One region of the Arthrobacter sp. AOP36-F1-5 genome, then DNA from elsewhere that is predicted to be linked to it. Evidence: predicted binding sites of a transcription regulator. Region 1 holds the regulator's gene; the other holds the start of a gene.
What was found. Region 1 encodes Rex, which represses fermentation and respiration genes when NADH is low (regulators of the CRP and FNR family bind a similar motif). Its sites were predicted from a motif close to CTTGTGAANNNNTTCACAAG; they were not measured.
Positions count from the first base shown of each region.

Region 2: the regulator Rex is predicted to act here: its motif matches at 4,262-4,281, upstream of AC3ZI9_RS08490 (glyceraldehyde-3-phosphate dehydrogenase).

Region 1 covers NZ_CM176892.1:2,906,996-2,914,028, reverse strand. Annotated here, with positions in the region: gene AC3ZI9_RS13390 (ArsR/SmtB family transcription factor) at 1-32, shown strand, start outside; gene gdhA (NADP-specific glutamate dehydrogenase) at 198-1,538, shown strand; gene AC3ZI9_RS13380 (flavin reductase family protein) at 1,628-2,179, shown strand; gene AC3ZI9_RS13375 (helix-turn-helix domain-containing protein) at 2,386-2,598, shown strand; gene AC3ZI9_RS13370 (30S ribosomal protein bS22) at 2,726-2,824, shown strand; gene AC3ZI9_RS13365 (HAD family hydrolase) at 2,943-3,761, opposite strand; gene AC3ZI9_RS13360 (glutaredoxin family protein) at 3,864-4,118, shown strand; gene AC3ZI9_RS13355 (redox-sensing transcriptional repressor Rex) at 4,124-4,771, shown strand; gene AC3ZI9_RS13350 (hypothetical protein) at 4,778-5,620, opposite strand; gene AC3ZI9_RS13345 (histidine phosphatase family protein) at 5,793-6,455, shown strand; gene AC3ZI9_RS13340 (TlpA family protein disulfide reductase) at 6,463-7,033, shown strand, end outside.
Region 2 covers NZ_CM176892.1:1,853,305-1,860,337, reverse strand. Annotated here, with positions in the region: gene AC3ZI9_RS08515 (zinc ribbon domain-containing protein) at 1-466, shown strand, start outside; gene AC3ZI9_RS08510 (VOC family protein) at 511-897, shown strand; gene AC3ZI9_RS08505 (YaaA family protein) at 914-1,696, opposite strand; gene AC3ZI9_RS08500 (acyltransferase family protein) at 1,897-3,006, shown strand; RNA gene rnpB (RNase P RNA component class A) at 3,020-3,388, shown strand; gene AC3ZI9_RS08490 (glyceraldehyde-3-phosphate dehydrogenase) at 4,502-5,920, shown strand; gene AC3ZI9_RS08485 (hypothetical protein) at 5,989-6,609, shown strand; gene def (peptide deformylase) at 6,694-7,033, opposite strand, start outside.

The DNA of each region.
Region 1 (7,033 bases):
TGCAGAAACCGAAGTTCGGGCGACGCCGCTAGGGGCGGTGGACGGGCCGTTCCACGTTACGGGCGATTCACGGATTTTTTACGATCGGTTGGGTTCGATGCCCTCCGACGTGTCATTGTTCTTCTCGGAGCGCCGACGCTCACCACCCCCCCATGGGTGCCGTCGCGCCCACCTCTCAGTTCTTGAAGGAGTACCCCTTGGATCAGAATCTGCTCGATATCCGGGAAGACGTTTTCCACCGCAACCAGGGTGAATCCGAATTCCACCAGGCCGTGACCGAGGTGTTCGAAAGCCTCAACACCGTCATCGGCCGGCACCCCGAATACGCCGACGCCGCCATCCTGCAACGCATGTGCGAGCCCGAGCGCCAGATCATCTTCCGGGTCCCCTGGGTGGACGATGAGAGCAAGGTGCAGATCAACCGTGGCTTCCGTGTCGAATTCAACTCGGCGCTGGGCCCGTATAAGGGTGGACTGCGGTTCCATCCTTCGGTCTACCTGGGCACCGTTAAGTTCCTGGGCTTCGAGCAGGTATTCAAGAACGCACTGACCGGCATGCCGATCGGCGGCGGCAAGGGCGGCTCCGATTTCGACCCGCGCGGCAAGTCCGACGGTGAGGTCATGCGCTTTTGCCAGTCCTTCATGACCGAGCTGTACCGCCACATCGGCGAATACACCGACGTCCCGGCCGGAGACATCGGCGTGGGTGGCCGGGAGATCGGCTTCCTCTTCGGCCAGTACAAGCGCATCACCAACCGCTATGAATCGGGCGTCCTGACCGGCAAGGGCATGGGCTGGGGCGGTTCGCTGCTGCGTCCCGAAGCCACCGGCTACGGGGCCGTGCTGTTCGCCCAGGAGATGCTCAAGACTCGTGGCTCCAGCCTGGACGGGCAGCGGATGGTCGTCTCCGGCTCCGGCAACGTGGCCATCAACGCCATCGCCAAGGCGCAATCCCTGGGGGCCACCGCCGTGGCGGCCTCGGATTCCAGCGGATACATCGTCGACGAAGCCGGCATCGACGTGGAGCTGTTGCGCGAGATCAAGGAAGTCGAGCGCGGCAGGATCAGTGACTACGCGGATCGACGCGGCGGGAACGTGAAATACGTCGAGGGCGGCTGCGTCTGGGATGTGGACGCCACCGTCGTGCTGCCCGCCGCCACGCAGAACGAACTCGAGGCCAAGGATGCCAAGCGACTGGTGGAAACCGGCGTCCTGGCCGTCGCCGAGGGTGCGAACATGCCCTGCACCGCCGATGCGATCGCCATCTTCCAGGAAGCCGGGGTGCTCTTCGGCCCGGGCAAGGCAGCCAACGCCGGCGGAGTGGCGACCTCGGCCCTGGAGATGCAGCAGAATGCCAGCCGTGACTCCTGGAGTTTCGGGCATACCGAACGCCGGCTCGAAGAGATCATGGTCGGCATCCACACCACCTGTGCCACGACGGCCGATGCCTACGGTAAGCCGGGGAACTACGTGGCCGGGGCCAATATCGCCGGGTTCATGAAGGTCGCCGACGCGATGCTCGCCCTGGGAGTCATCTAGGGGCCTTGGACCGGACTGGACGGGCCGGCGATGTCCCGGGCACCGCGGTGTCCGGGACATCGTTGCGTCCGGGGTGTTTACATGGGGGGATGGAGAACACCGAAGCACTCGCCGCCCACCGCATCGACCCCGAGGCGCTCGAGCAGGACGACATCGACACCTACCGCCTGCTCGCCGGGGACATCGCCTCGGGGGCCGCAGTGGTGGCCACCCGCCGTTATGGCCGGGACATCGCCGCGACGGTCACCGGATTCCTGGACGTCTCCTACGATCCGCCCACCATGCTGGTCAGCCTCTACGCGGACGGACGCATCGGGGAGGCGGTCTCCGAGTCCGAAGGCTGGACGCTGTCGCTGTTGAACGGGGAGCACCAGGGGATCGCGAACTGGTTGGCCAGCCCCGCCAATCCCGTCCATGGCCTGTTGAGCCAGGTCCCCTTCCGGCGCGCCCCGGTCAGTGGGGCCGCAGTGATCGAGGGGGCCATCTCCTGGTTCGAGCTGAGGACGACGGCGGTGCACGAGGTGGCGACACATCTGGTGGTCGCCGGGGAGGTCGTCGCGATGGGCACCACCGACGACGACGCCGGCGCGAACGATCCACTGATCCACTTCTCCCGTGAATACCGCCATTTGCGGCGCTGACCGGCACCAGGGCTCCGAGGCGCCTGCTTCGCGCTGTCCGGGGCCTGGTCGGGGGGGAACACCGGAGGGCCGGGTTGCTGCGACGGGTTTCACAATCGCATCACCAGCCACTAGTGTGGTCTGCTAGATGGTACTGCGTACGGGTTTTTCCACGCGATGCCTTGCTGGGGTGTTCCTTTATCATCCGAACCAGGAGAATATTGCCGATGGCCGACGCTAAGAACTTTTCGAATGCGCGCTTCATGACGGTGGCGGAAGTCGCCGAGATGATGCGTGTGTCGAAAATGACTGTGTATCGCCTGGTGCATGCGGGAGACCTTCCGGCAGTTCGCTTCGGTCGTTCCTACCGCGTGCCGGAGACCGCCGTCGAGGACTACCTGAAAACCGCGCGTGTGGACGGGACGTCGGAGACCGCCTGAGGGCGTGGTCCGCACGGTCGCCTTGGGCAAGGTAAACTAGTAGGGAACATTTAACGTCCGCGATGGTTGCTGCCTGCTCCCCGCGTGGTCGTCAGCAGAAATCAATCATTAGTCTGTGAGGAACCAAATGGGCTCAGTTATCAAGAAGCGCCGCAAGCGGATGGCCAAGAAGAAGCACCGTAAACTGCTTCGTAAGACGCGCCACCAGCGTCGCAACAAGAAGTAGCACGCGGCGGGACAGGATCCCGCCCCTGATGCTTGACGGCGGGGTTCCACCTTCGGGTGGGGCCCCGCCGTCGTCATGTCCGGGCCTTGCCGGAGGCAGGGCCCGCCCCACCCGGCTCCTAGGGGCGGAAGCGTCGGCGCATCATCCGCAGGCCGCGCCAGAGCCCGTAGACGGCGCCCGAGACGGTGGCCGCCCGGATGCCGATCGTTGCCGCATGCCGTCCACGGCGGAAGTCATATACGGGCCAGTTGTGGGCCAGGGCGTGGCGGCGCAGGCGTACATCCGGGTTGATGGCCACCGGATGTCCGACGACGGTCAGCAGCGGCACGTCGTTATAGGAATCGCTGTAGGCCCAGCTGGTCGAAAGATCCAGGCCTTCGCGGGCCGCCAGCTCGGTCACGGCGGTGGCCTTGGCCGGGCCATGCAGGATCTCGCCGACCAGCCGGCCCGTATAGACCCCCTCGTGTTGGTCCACCACGGTGCCCAGCGCACCGGAAAGGCCGAGCTTGTCGGCGATCACCTCGGCCACTTCCAAGGGGGTGGCGGTGACCAGCCACACCGGCCGGCCTCCGTCCAGATGCGCCTGGGCCAGCGCCCGGGTCCCGGGCCAGATCCGGCTGGCAATGAATTCGTCGTAGATCTCGTCGCCCAGGGCGCTCATGTCATCGACCAGGATGCCGGCGGCCAGGGCCAGCGCCTGGTCCTTGATCCGGTGGACCTGCGCGAGGTCCTCGCCGCGCACCATGAAGCTGATCTGCTGCACGCCCATCCACAGGGCGTGGCGCAGGCTGAACGCCCCCCGGCTATACATCTTCCGGGCCACGGCGAACAGACTGGCCCCGCGCATCATGGTGTTGTCGACGTCGAAGAAGGCGGCGGCATGCCCGGGGGATGGTGGGGCTGCCGGTACATGGGCGGCTCGGGGCTGCTCTGGCATCTGGATAGTCTATCCACCGAGACGGGCCACGCGAGCGGTGCCGTGCGTCACGGGGAGGATCGTTTCTGCCCGGCCGAGGGGGAGTAACGGTAGGTTTGGAGTATGGATTCTTCGCTTCAACCACCCCGGGTCAGGCTCTTGAGCCGGACCGGATGCCACCTCTGCGGGGCCGCCCGCGCCACCGTCCAGACGGTGACGGCACGGCATGGAGTCGCGTGGGACGAGGTCCTCATCGATGACGATCCGGCCCTGATGCAGCAATTCGGCGAAGAGGTGCCGGTGCTGTTGGTGGATGGGGTGCAACGCGATTTCTGGGTCATTGATGCGGATCGGCTCGAGAAGTTGATCAGTGCGTGAATCCGATGGAAAAGGCACTTCCCGAGGCGACGCTGAGTCGCATGACCGGCTATCTGCGCGCCCTGGAGGCCATGCGTGAGGTCGGTCGCCCGACGATCTCCTCGGAGGTCCTGGCCGCCGCCGCCGGAGTGAATTCCGCGATCCTGCGCAAGGACCTCTCGCTGTTGGGGACCTTCGGGACCCGGGGCGTCGGGTATCGGATCGAGGTGTTGGCCGAGACCATTTCCGAGACCCTGGGGTTGGAACGGGATTGGCGGGTCGGCATCCTCGGTGCCGGCAACCTGGGCCGCGCCTTGGCCGGCTATGCCGGTTTCCATGAAGGCGGGTTCAGCATCCAAGCGGTCTTCGACATCGCCGAAACCGTCATTGGCGATGCCGTGGGCGGGCTGGCGGTCCGTCCGGTGGGTGAACTGGCTGCGGCCACGGCCGAACTGGGGTTGAACATGGCCGTGCTGGCCGTCCCCGGACCGGCGGCCCAGGAACTCTGCGACCGGGTCGTCGGTGCCGGGATCACCAACATCCTCAGTTTCGCCCCGGTGATCCTCCAGGTTCCCGAGGGCATCCACATGCGCCGGGTGGACATGGCCCGGGAACTGCAGATCCTGGCCTACCACGCAGGCTTCGGGGCGGGCCGCCCGGCAGACCAGGACTGAGGGCTGCTAGCGGAAGCCGCCCCGCTTACGCTGGGCCATCGCCTTGACGTAGTTCGAGGAGGGCGTCAGCCAGGCCAGGACGATGCCGGCCACGCCGAGCAGGATCACCAGGAGCGAGATCGGATCCGACGGGGTGAACAACCCGAACAGGGAGATCGCCGCTAGGACGGTGCCGGTGATGCGGGCCCCGTTGCTGCCCTTGCGGATGAAGCTGGCGATCAGCGCGTAGACCCCGGCCACGACCACCATCATGATCAGGACGACGACCTTCAGGGCGCTGATCATCGATTCGAGGTCGATCCCGGCGTCGTCGAGCTGCTGCTGGGTCTCGGGACCCTGCTGCGCGATGGCTTCGCGGATGGCCTCAACGACCATGGCGTTCGGCAGGAAGATCAGGATCAGCGCCTGCACCAGGGTGATGATCCCGGCGCCAATGATCAACCAGAATGCCGCCTTGAGCTGTTTCGGGGGTGCCGGCCGCGTGCCGGGAGTTCCCCCGAAGCCCGCTGCCCCACCGTCCGGCTGCTGGCCGTAACCGTAGCCATAGGGGGAGGGGGCGGGATTCGCATGGCCCTGTCCCACCGGGGGCAGGTTCGGCTGACCGGGCTGGCCGTAGCCCGGAGGCAGGCCCGCCCCCGGCTGCCCGGAGGAACCGGGGCCCTGGGTGCCCTGGCCGTACTGGCCCGGCTGGCCCGGAGGGTTCTGGCCGTATTGGGGGGACCCGGTGGCGTCGGCCCCGGTCTCGGGCAGGCGTTGTCCGAACTGCGGGGGACCGGGAACCGGGGGAGTGGTGCCGTCGTTGGTGGCATCCGGGTCCTGCTGCGGGTCCTCGGGGGTGGGGGTGCTCATCGTCTGTCCTCCATTGGTGTTGCGTACGGTGGGCCCAGCTCCCAGACTAATGCGCCCGACCCCTGTCGGGGCATCATCACGAAGGCTGACACTATGCGCCCGCGAGGGATGCGTGAAGTGGATCACCGTCCCCCTTTTAGGCGACGCCGCAAAGGTTTGAGACACTAGATGCATGCCTGTCGCCACCGTCCACCTGCTCCGCCATGGGGAGGTCCACAACCCGGACAAGGTGCTCTATGGCCGGTTGCCCGGATTCCGCCTCTCCGATCTCGGCCGCACCATGGCGGATCGTGCCGCGGAGTACTTCGTGGCCCAGCGCGACGCCGGCGCGTCAATCGTGCATCTGGCGGCCTCGCCACTGGTCAGGGCCCAGGAAACGGCCGAGCCGACGTCCAAGGCCCTGGGCCTGCAGATCGCCACCGATGATCGACTGATCGAAGGCGGAAACCATTTCGAGGGACTCTCCGGAGTCAAGGGGCAGCTGCGCAACCCGCGGCACTGGCCCTACCTCATCAACCCGTTGCGTCCGTCCTGGGGGGAGCCCTACCGGGTCCAGGTCGAGCGCATGATGGCCGCGGTGAAGGATCACCGCGACCGGGCCGTTTCACTCGGCGGCCCCGGAGCCCAAGCCGTGCTGGTCAGCCACCAGCTACCCATTTGGGTGACGCGCCTGGCCGCCGAAAACAAGCACCTGTGGCATGACCCCCGGAAGCGGCAATGCACGCTCACGTCGGTCACCAGCCTGGATTTTGAGGGGGAACGGCTCGTTGCCGTTCGTTATACCGAACCCTGCGCTGACCTGCTGGCCAACGCGGCTAACATCCCCGGAGCCTGAAGAACACATGCCGTCCCATCCGTCCCGCCTGTCCGATTCACCGTTTCCCGCCCGACGACACGTCCTGCGCTCCGCCGCGCTCTTCGCCGCCGTCCTGCCGCTGGCCGCCTGCGCCGCGACCGAGGACCCGCTGGCGGAACAGGCCAAGGCCGGCAACGGGAAGAACTACATTGCCGGGGACGGTTCCGTCCAGGAATACGACCAGGCAAGCCGCGGGAAACCTGTGGAACTGGACGGCACGACGTACGAGGGCAAAACCATTGACTCGGCGCAGCTCAAGGACCAGATCACCGTCCTGAACTTCTGGTATGCCGCCTGCGCCCCGTGCCGGCTCGAGGCGCCGCATCTGGCCAAACTGAGCAAGGCCTTCAAATCCAAGGGCGTGCAGTTCTACGGGGTGAACGTCCGTGATGGCCAGGACACGGCGCACGCGTTCGAACGCACCTTCAAGATCGACTACCCCTCGATGCCCGACGCCGACGGATCGATCCTGCTCTCGATGACCGAATACGTCCCCCCGCAGGCCGTGCCCACCACGCTGGTGCTTGATCGCCAGGGCCGGGTGGCGGCCCGCCTGC
Region 2 (7,033 bases), 1.1 Mb from region 1:
TGGCACCGCACGGGACATGATGGCCCTCCAACATGAGATCGACTCCTTGACGCTGAAGCGCGGAGAACTCGAGACCACCGAGCTGGAACTGATGGAAACTGCCGAGGAAGTGGCCGGCAGGCTCGAAGGGGTCACAGCCTCGGCCGACGGAACCGCGGCCCAACTAGCCCAGCTCGAACGCGCCCGAGATGACAAGGCTGAGGAGTTGGCCGCCGAGCGTGCCACGCTGGTGACCGAGCGTACCGAACTGGCCGGACGCATTGACTCGACCCTGGTGGGAATGTATGAAAAGCGTTTGGCACAGCGCGGTATCGGTGCCGCTCGCCTCTTCCACGGCACCTCGGAAGGATCCGGCATGCAACTAGCTGCCGGTGACTTGGCCGAGATTCGTGCTGCGGCCGAGGACGATGTCGTCTCCTGCCCCGACTCGGGCGTCATCTTGGTTCGCTCGCCCGAGTGGAAGTAGAACAAAACACCCGCAGACCGGTTCCGCGGGGGCGGCTGCACCATGTGGAGATATGGGTCGCTGATCTGGAGCAGGCCACCACGACGCTCGGCTGGATCTTCGAATCCCTCGGCTACGTGCGTGCCGAGGAATGGTCAGGCGGCGCGAGTTGGCAGGGTGCGGGGGAGTATTTGGTCCTCGAATCAAGTCCGGATGTGTTGGGAACCGTGCATGAACGCCGGCGTCCCGGGCTGAATCATCTGGCGTTCTGTGCTGGAACCCCCGAAAATGTTGAAGCGCTTACCCGTGCCTCCGTGGGGCGGGGATTCACCCTGATGTTCGCCGAGCTGCACCCCCACGCGGGCGGACCCGACCACTACGCCGCGTATCTGCAGAACGCGGACGGTTTCGAAATCGAACTGGTGGCAGAGGGCGAAGCCCCCAGGCGCTGATCCTGCGGCTGCGGGATTATGTGGTGGCGAAGCTATGGTCTTCCGGCAGGATGATGTTCAGCTGGTGGGCCTTCTTGGCGGTGGCGGGAACCAACTCGGCATCCCACCTCTCCTGGACGGCCTTCAGCAGGGCTTCCGGAGTGCCGGGTGTGCTTCGTCGGGCCAGAACATGGCGGGCCACCTCGCCACGGGTGTGCTTGGCGAAATGCGAGACGACCTTGCGCTGGCCCCCGCGTAGCTGGAACACCGAAACGGCCACCGTGTTCTGCGGCGGGGGAGCGAAGGCAGCGGCATAGGTGCTCGAACGGCAGTCGATCACCAACTCTTGGCCAGCACGATCACCCAACACCGGGTTCAGCCGGGTCTTCCACCAGCTGGCCAGCTTTCCGATCCCCGGGAGCTTCACCGACATTGACAGCCGATAGGCGGGAATCCGGTCGGCGAAGCCCACGGCGCCCCATAAGGCGGAGACCACCACGACGGAGGCATCCGCCCTGCGTTGCTGGGCCGGGGTCAGCGTGCGGTAGCCCAACGCCTCGAAGAGCACACCGGTGTAGACCTCGTGAGCCGGAGCAGCCGGTTCCTGGTGGAGGGCAATATTGCGGGTTACTTCCCCGGCCAGTGAGGCTCCCACACCCAAGACGCTCAGGGCATCGTCTTCGGCCGAGACAGCGGCAAGGGCCTGAAGCACTGCTGCACGATCACCTGTGAGTTCGGGAAAACTCAGAGAATCGGCGTCGTACGCGAGGCCCGCGGCGGCAGGCTTCTTTCCTTCGGAAGGCGGGAGCAAAATAAGCACCCATCGATCCTAGCTGCGCCCCCGGCAGCTCGGAGCACGGTAGACTGCCGGGGCGGGACGCTCGTACGGTCTTCCGTCGCGCAATCGGTCCATGGAATGTCCGGGTTCCACGGATGAGTGGGGGGTGTCATGCCCAACCGGTTGTCGTCAGGAAAATGCAGTACATGATGGTTACCCCTCCAACCCGTAGAGACCCGGTCTTGGACGCTTCCAAGGGAATCTTGATCCTCTTGGTGATCCTGGGGCACTTGCTGGCCCGTTCCGATCCGCAGGACGGTTTCGTCACCAAGGCGTTGATTACCGGGATCTATGCCTTCCATATGCCGGCCTTCGTCTTCCTCGCCGGGATCACTTCCAAACCCCGTGGAATCCTCCAGCGCTGCACCCAGTTTTTGACCCTGTTGGTCGTTTTCCAGGTCGCTTATTTCCTGGCTCGGTGGGTAATGGGTTCCGACGCAACCTTCTCCTGGGAGAGGCCCTACTGGATCCTCTGGTTCTTGCTCTCCATGACCGTGTGGACGGTGCTGACCCCGCTGATCGCGAAAATTCCCCGCACGAGCCTTATTCTTTCAGTCCTCATTTCGCTGGCATCCGGAATGATCGACGTGCTCGATTACCCCTACAGCGCCTCCCGGACCCTGGTCTTCCTCCCGTTCTTCGTGCTCGGTTTCACCTACGGCAAGCCTATTCTGGCCTACCTTTCCCGATTGCTGGGGAGGGGCCGGGTAGTGGTGGCAGTCTCGGCACTGCTCACGTTCGGCTTCTTGCTGTATTGGGCGCCGAACCACAAGTGGTTCTACGGGAGCAGGGGCTACGACGTCCTGGATGTTTCCGATCCCACGGGTGTCATCTATCGACTCGTGCTACAGATCTGTGCCGTGGTGCTCACCGCCGGTCTGCTGGTCCTGGTTCCCCGCGACCCCGGCCTGCTGGTCAGGTTTGGCCAGCGGAGCCTCTCCATTTTCCTGCTCCATGGCTTCGCGATACTTGCCGTGGCGCGGTACGCGAAGATCATGGCGGAGGACAACAGATACGAAGCCGTGGTGATCTACGTGATCCTCATGGCAGGAATTGCGTTGCTTGCCTCGATGCAGCCGGTCCACCAGGCGATTGGCCGCATCGGCACCCTCCTGCTGCCCCTCATCGAGAAGGTGTCGCCATCCAGTCCGGTGGCAGGCACCGGCCGAGCACAGCCTGTCTACCCCGGGCCAGACAAAGAACCACTGCGAGCCGAGGAGCCGCACGTCTCGGAGGGGGCCGACGATCGACACGTAGGTGTCGCCGCCCAGACCAGACCCGGAGCACGGTAGACTATTCGGCGGACGGGATGGCTGGACGATCGCGTGTCGCGCAAGCGGCCCGAGGAACGTCCGGGCTCCACAGAACAGGGTGGTGGGTAACGCCCACTCGGGGAAACCCGCAGGATAGTGCCACAGAAAACAGACCGCCCGCCTCGTGCGGGTCAGGGTGAAAAGGTGGTGTAAGAGACCACCAGCGCCCCAGGTGACTGGGGCGGCTCGGTAAACCCCACCCGGAGCAAGGCCAGACAGGCTGCGTATGAGGGCTGTTCGCCCCAGTAGTCGGGTAGGCCGCGTGAGGGCATCGGCAACGGTGCTCCTAGATGGATGATCGTCACCGGCAATCGGGTAACCGCTGCCGGTACAGAACCCGGCGTACAGGCCATCCCGTCCCCTATGATCCACCACGTCCCGCCACGTTCGGCGGCCGAGCTCATTCGGGTTGGACGGGACTGCGATCGGACTCGTCATCTGGTTCCCAGTCATCGGGATGGATCTGTGGCGGGTAGTCGCCCGGCATCAGGGCCCGCTTGAGATGGTGTTGGCGACCCCCGCTGGCCAAATCCGAGTTGAGGATCCGCAACGCTTGAGCGACGTCGACCTTATTGATGGTGTCCTCCCCGGTGGTTGGCGAGGTTTAACCATAGTCGAAAGTATGTTCTAGTGTGTGCGGTGGTGCTCCGCTGCGCGCCTCATGACGTGATCTCTACGCTGGCAGCCAGTGGGCCGGTGTGGGGTTCTTGGACTTCGATCTCTGCATCCAATGACAGTGGCGGTGAAACCCAGCCACTAATGGTTAGCACCTGCCGATATTCGTTGCCGACCCAAATAGCCCTGAAATACTCCAACGTCCCGTTGATGGCCATCGTCTCATCGAGAAAAACCACTCCCAGGTGACGGTGCTCGCGGGATAAGTCCCCGATTCTCATAACTCCCCAGTCAGTTGTCGGTTGACGGCTACATGCCGGACCTTCCGCCAGTGTAGGCGCGCAGTGCCCCTTCGCGGCCTAGATGACGGGTGGGGTCTGTGCAAGACCATGGGGTGGATGCTCCTCAACGGGCAACCGACCCTGCCCGAGGTGAAGGGGCAGGGTCGGTTGATGGGCACGGTCTGGGGGAACCATGCCGGCGACGCAAGAGACGGGGCGCCGCCATTCCAAGTGTAATCGAATATATTTACGAATGGGGGTTGTTTATCGGCGCGCCGTCCCCGGGCTGATCATGTGTTGTCGCATGCGGAAAGATTACGGGCCGGAATTCGGCAGGTCATGTGAGTGAGTTCACCGGCATCAATGCGGTGATCGGGGGTCAACAACCTAGGATGGAGGTGGGCTCAGCCCCGGGGGAGAGGAATCTCGGACCCCAACCAACCGTATCTGCAATGGTGCTTTCGCGGTGCCAACCGGCTAGTGGATCCCTGCCGGCTGAATTGGAAGGACAAAAAGTGACCCAGCAGTCTGTCGCCGCCCAGAATGAATGGAGCGGCCGCGAGGAACTCGCCGAGGCCATGATTCCCCTCATTGGGCGTCTCTACCGCAAGAACAATGTGGTGACCTCCATCTACGGGCGCAAGCTCATCAACAAATCCCCGATCGACATCCTCAAGGCCCACCGGGTGGCCCGCCATATTGACGGCGTGGAACTCTCCCCCTCCCAAACACTTCCCCTGCTCCAGGGCCTTGACGCACTGGACCTCGGTGCGGTCTCGGTGGATTTGGCCCGACTGGCCCGCAAATTCAACGAACAGGGCAACGGCGCCGTGCTGCAGGACTTCCTGGCCGACGAATTCGCCGAAAAGGCCGGCGGCGCCGGGCGCACCGACGTCGAATCCCGCGATATCGTGCTCTACGGCTTCGGACGCATCGGACGGCTGCTGGCGCGCATCCTGATCGAGCGCGGCGGCTACGGACTGCGCCTGCGCGCCATCGTGGTGCGCAAGAACGGCGAGAACGATCTGGTCAAACGCGCCTCGCTGTTGCGCCGCGACTCGGTGCACGGACCCTTCGAAGGCTCGATCACCGTCGACGAGGAAAACAACACGATCCTCGCCAACGGAACCCTGATCCAGGTCATCTACTCCAACGACCCGACCACCGTGGACTACACCGCCTACGGCATCGACAAGGCGATCGTTGTGGACAACACGGGCCGCTGGCGCGACCGCGAAGGACTGGGCCAGCACCTCAAGGCCAAGGGCGTGTCCCAGGTCCTGCTGACCGCTCCGGGCAAGGGCGATGTGAAGAACATCGTGCACGGCATCAACCACGGTGACATTGCCGCCGACGACACGATCGTCTCCGCGGCGTCCTGCACCACGAACGCGATCACCCCGGTGCTCAAGGCGATCAACGACGAATATGGTGTCACCCACGGTCACGTGGAAACCGTCCACTCGTTCACCAACGACCAGAACCTGACCGATAACTTCCATAAGGGAGACCGTCGTGGACGGTCGGCGGCGTTGAACATGGTCATCACCGAAACCGGTGCCGCGAAGGCAGTGTCGAAGGCACTGCCCGAATTCGAGGGCAAGTTGACCGGAAACGCGATTCGCGTCCCCACCCCCGATGTCTCCATGGCGATCCTGAACCTGAACCTGGAGAAGGACACCACCAAGGAAGAGCTGAACACCTACCTGCGTCAGACGTCGCTGGGAGCCGAACTGCATAAGCAGATCGACTACATCGACTCCCCGGAGATCGTCTCCACCGATTTCGTCGGTTCGCGCCGGGCCGGCATCGTCGACGGGCTGGCGACCATCGCCAACGGCCGAAACGCCGTCGTCTACGTCTGGTACGACAACGAGTTCGGTTACTCCTGCCAGGTGGTTCGCGTCATCGAGGAACTTGCGGGAACCCACCCGGTGGCTTTCCCCGCAGTAGAAAAAACCGAAGACATCACGGTCGAGGCAGAAGCCACCGTGTAATCACCACCGGCGCCATCAGCGGCACCGGATAACCAGCCCACGCACCGGGCAGGAAACAGGACAAGAGCATGGATCGTCTGATCGATAGCCGAGCACGCCGCACACTGGGGGTCACCGCCGCCGGATTCGCGGTACTGCTGGCAGCCACCGGATGTTCCTCCACGGGAAGCTCCGACGATTCATCGTCGGCGCCGGCCACGCAGGAAACCTCGGCAGCAGCCTCCAGCTCGGCACCGGTGAGCAGCAGTGCTGCCTCCTCGGCGTCGGAAACCGCGACCGCGGAGAAGTCCTCCTCCACGGCGCCGGCCACCAAGTCCGCGAAGGCCGCCCCGGCCAAGGACACGTCGGCTTTGGACACCGTGAAGAACAAGGAGCACAAGATTGCCGTGGTCTCCACCGGCGCGTCCGCTTCCGGTAAGGATTCGCTGAACACCAAGCTGATCATTGCCGATCATGGTTGCTTCCACGCCGTCAATCAGCAGGGTCCCCCGACGCTGCTCGTCTTCCCCGAAGACACCACGCTGAACAGCAAGGGCAAGCCGACCGTGACGGTGGGGGGAACCTCCATCCGCGTGGGTCAGCAGGTGACCTTCACCGGCAAGAAGATCAACCTGAGCACGGACCAGGCCTCACAGGCCAAGCCGTGCCGCGCCAAGGGCGACGTCTTCCAGGTGGCCTCGGCGAAGTAGTCGGACACCCGCGCCAAAGAGCCGGCGCCCACCCCGACCCGTCGGGGGGGCGCCGGCTCTTTCGTGGGCGGTCTGAAGGTGCGCTTAGTGATCGTGCCCAAACGGGTCGGGATCGACCCCCGGCAGCCATGAGTTCCCCGGAACGCCCCAGTCCAAGGACTTCTTGGCCTTCTTCCACCGCTTCGCCCATTTGGTATTGAGCTTATCGACGTAGAGGTAGCCGTCGAGGTGGTCGTATTCGTGCTGCAACATCCGGGCGAACCAGCCGGTCGCCTCGAAGTCGAGCTGGTTCCCCTCGCCGTCGTAACCCATCACCCGGGCGTAGTCCGCACGTTTCAGCGGGAAGGACAGGCCGGGGGCCGAGAGGCAACCTTCGGCCTCCTCGTCGGGGTCGGGCTGCGCGCCGGAGACCTTGCCGAGCACG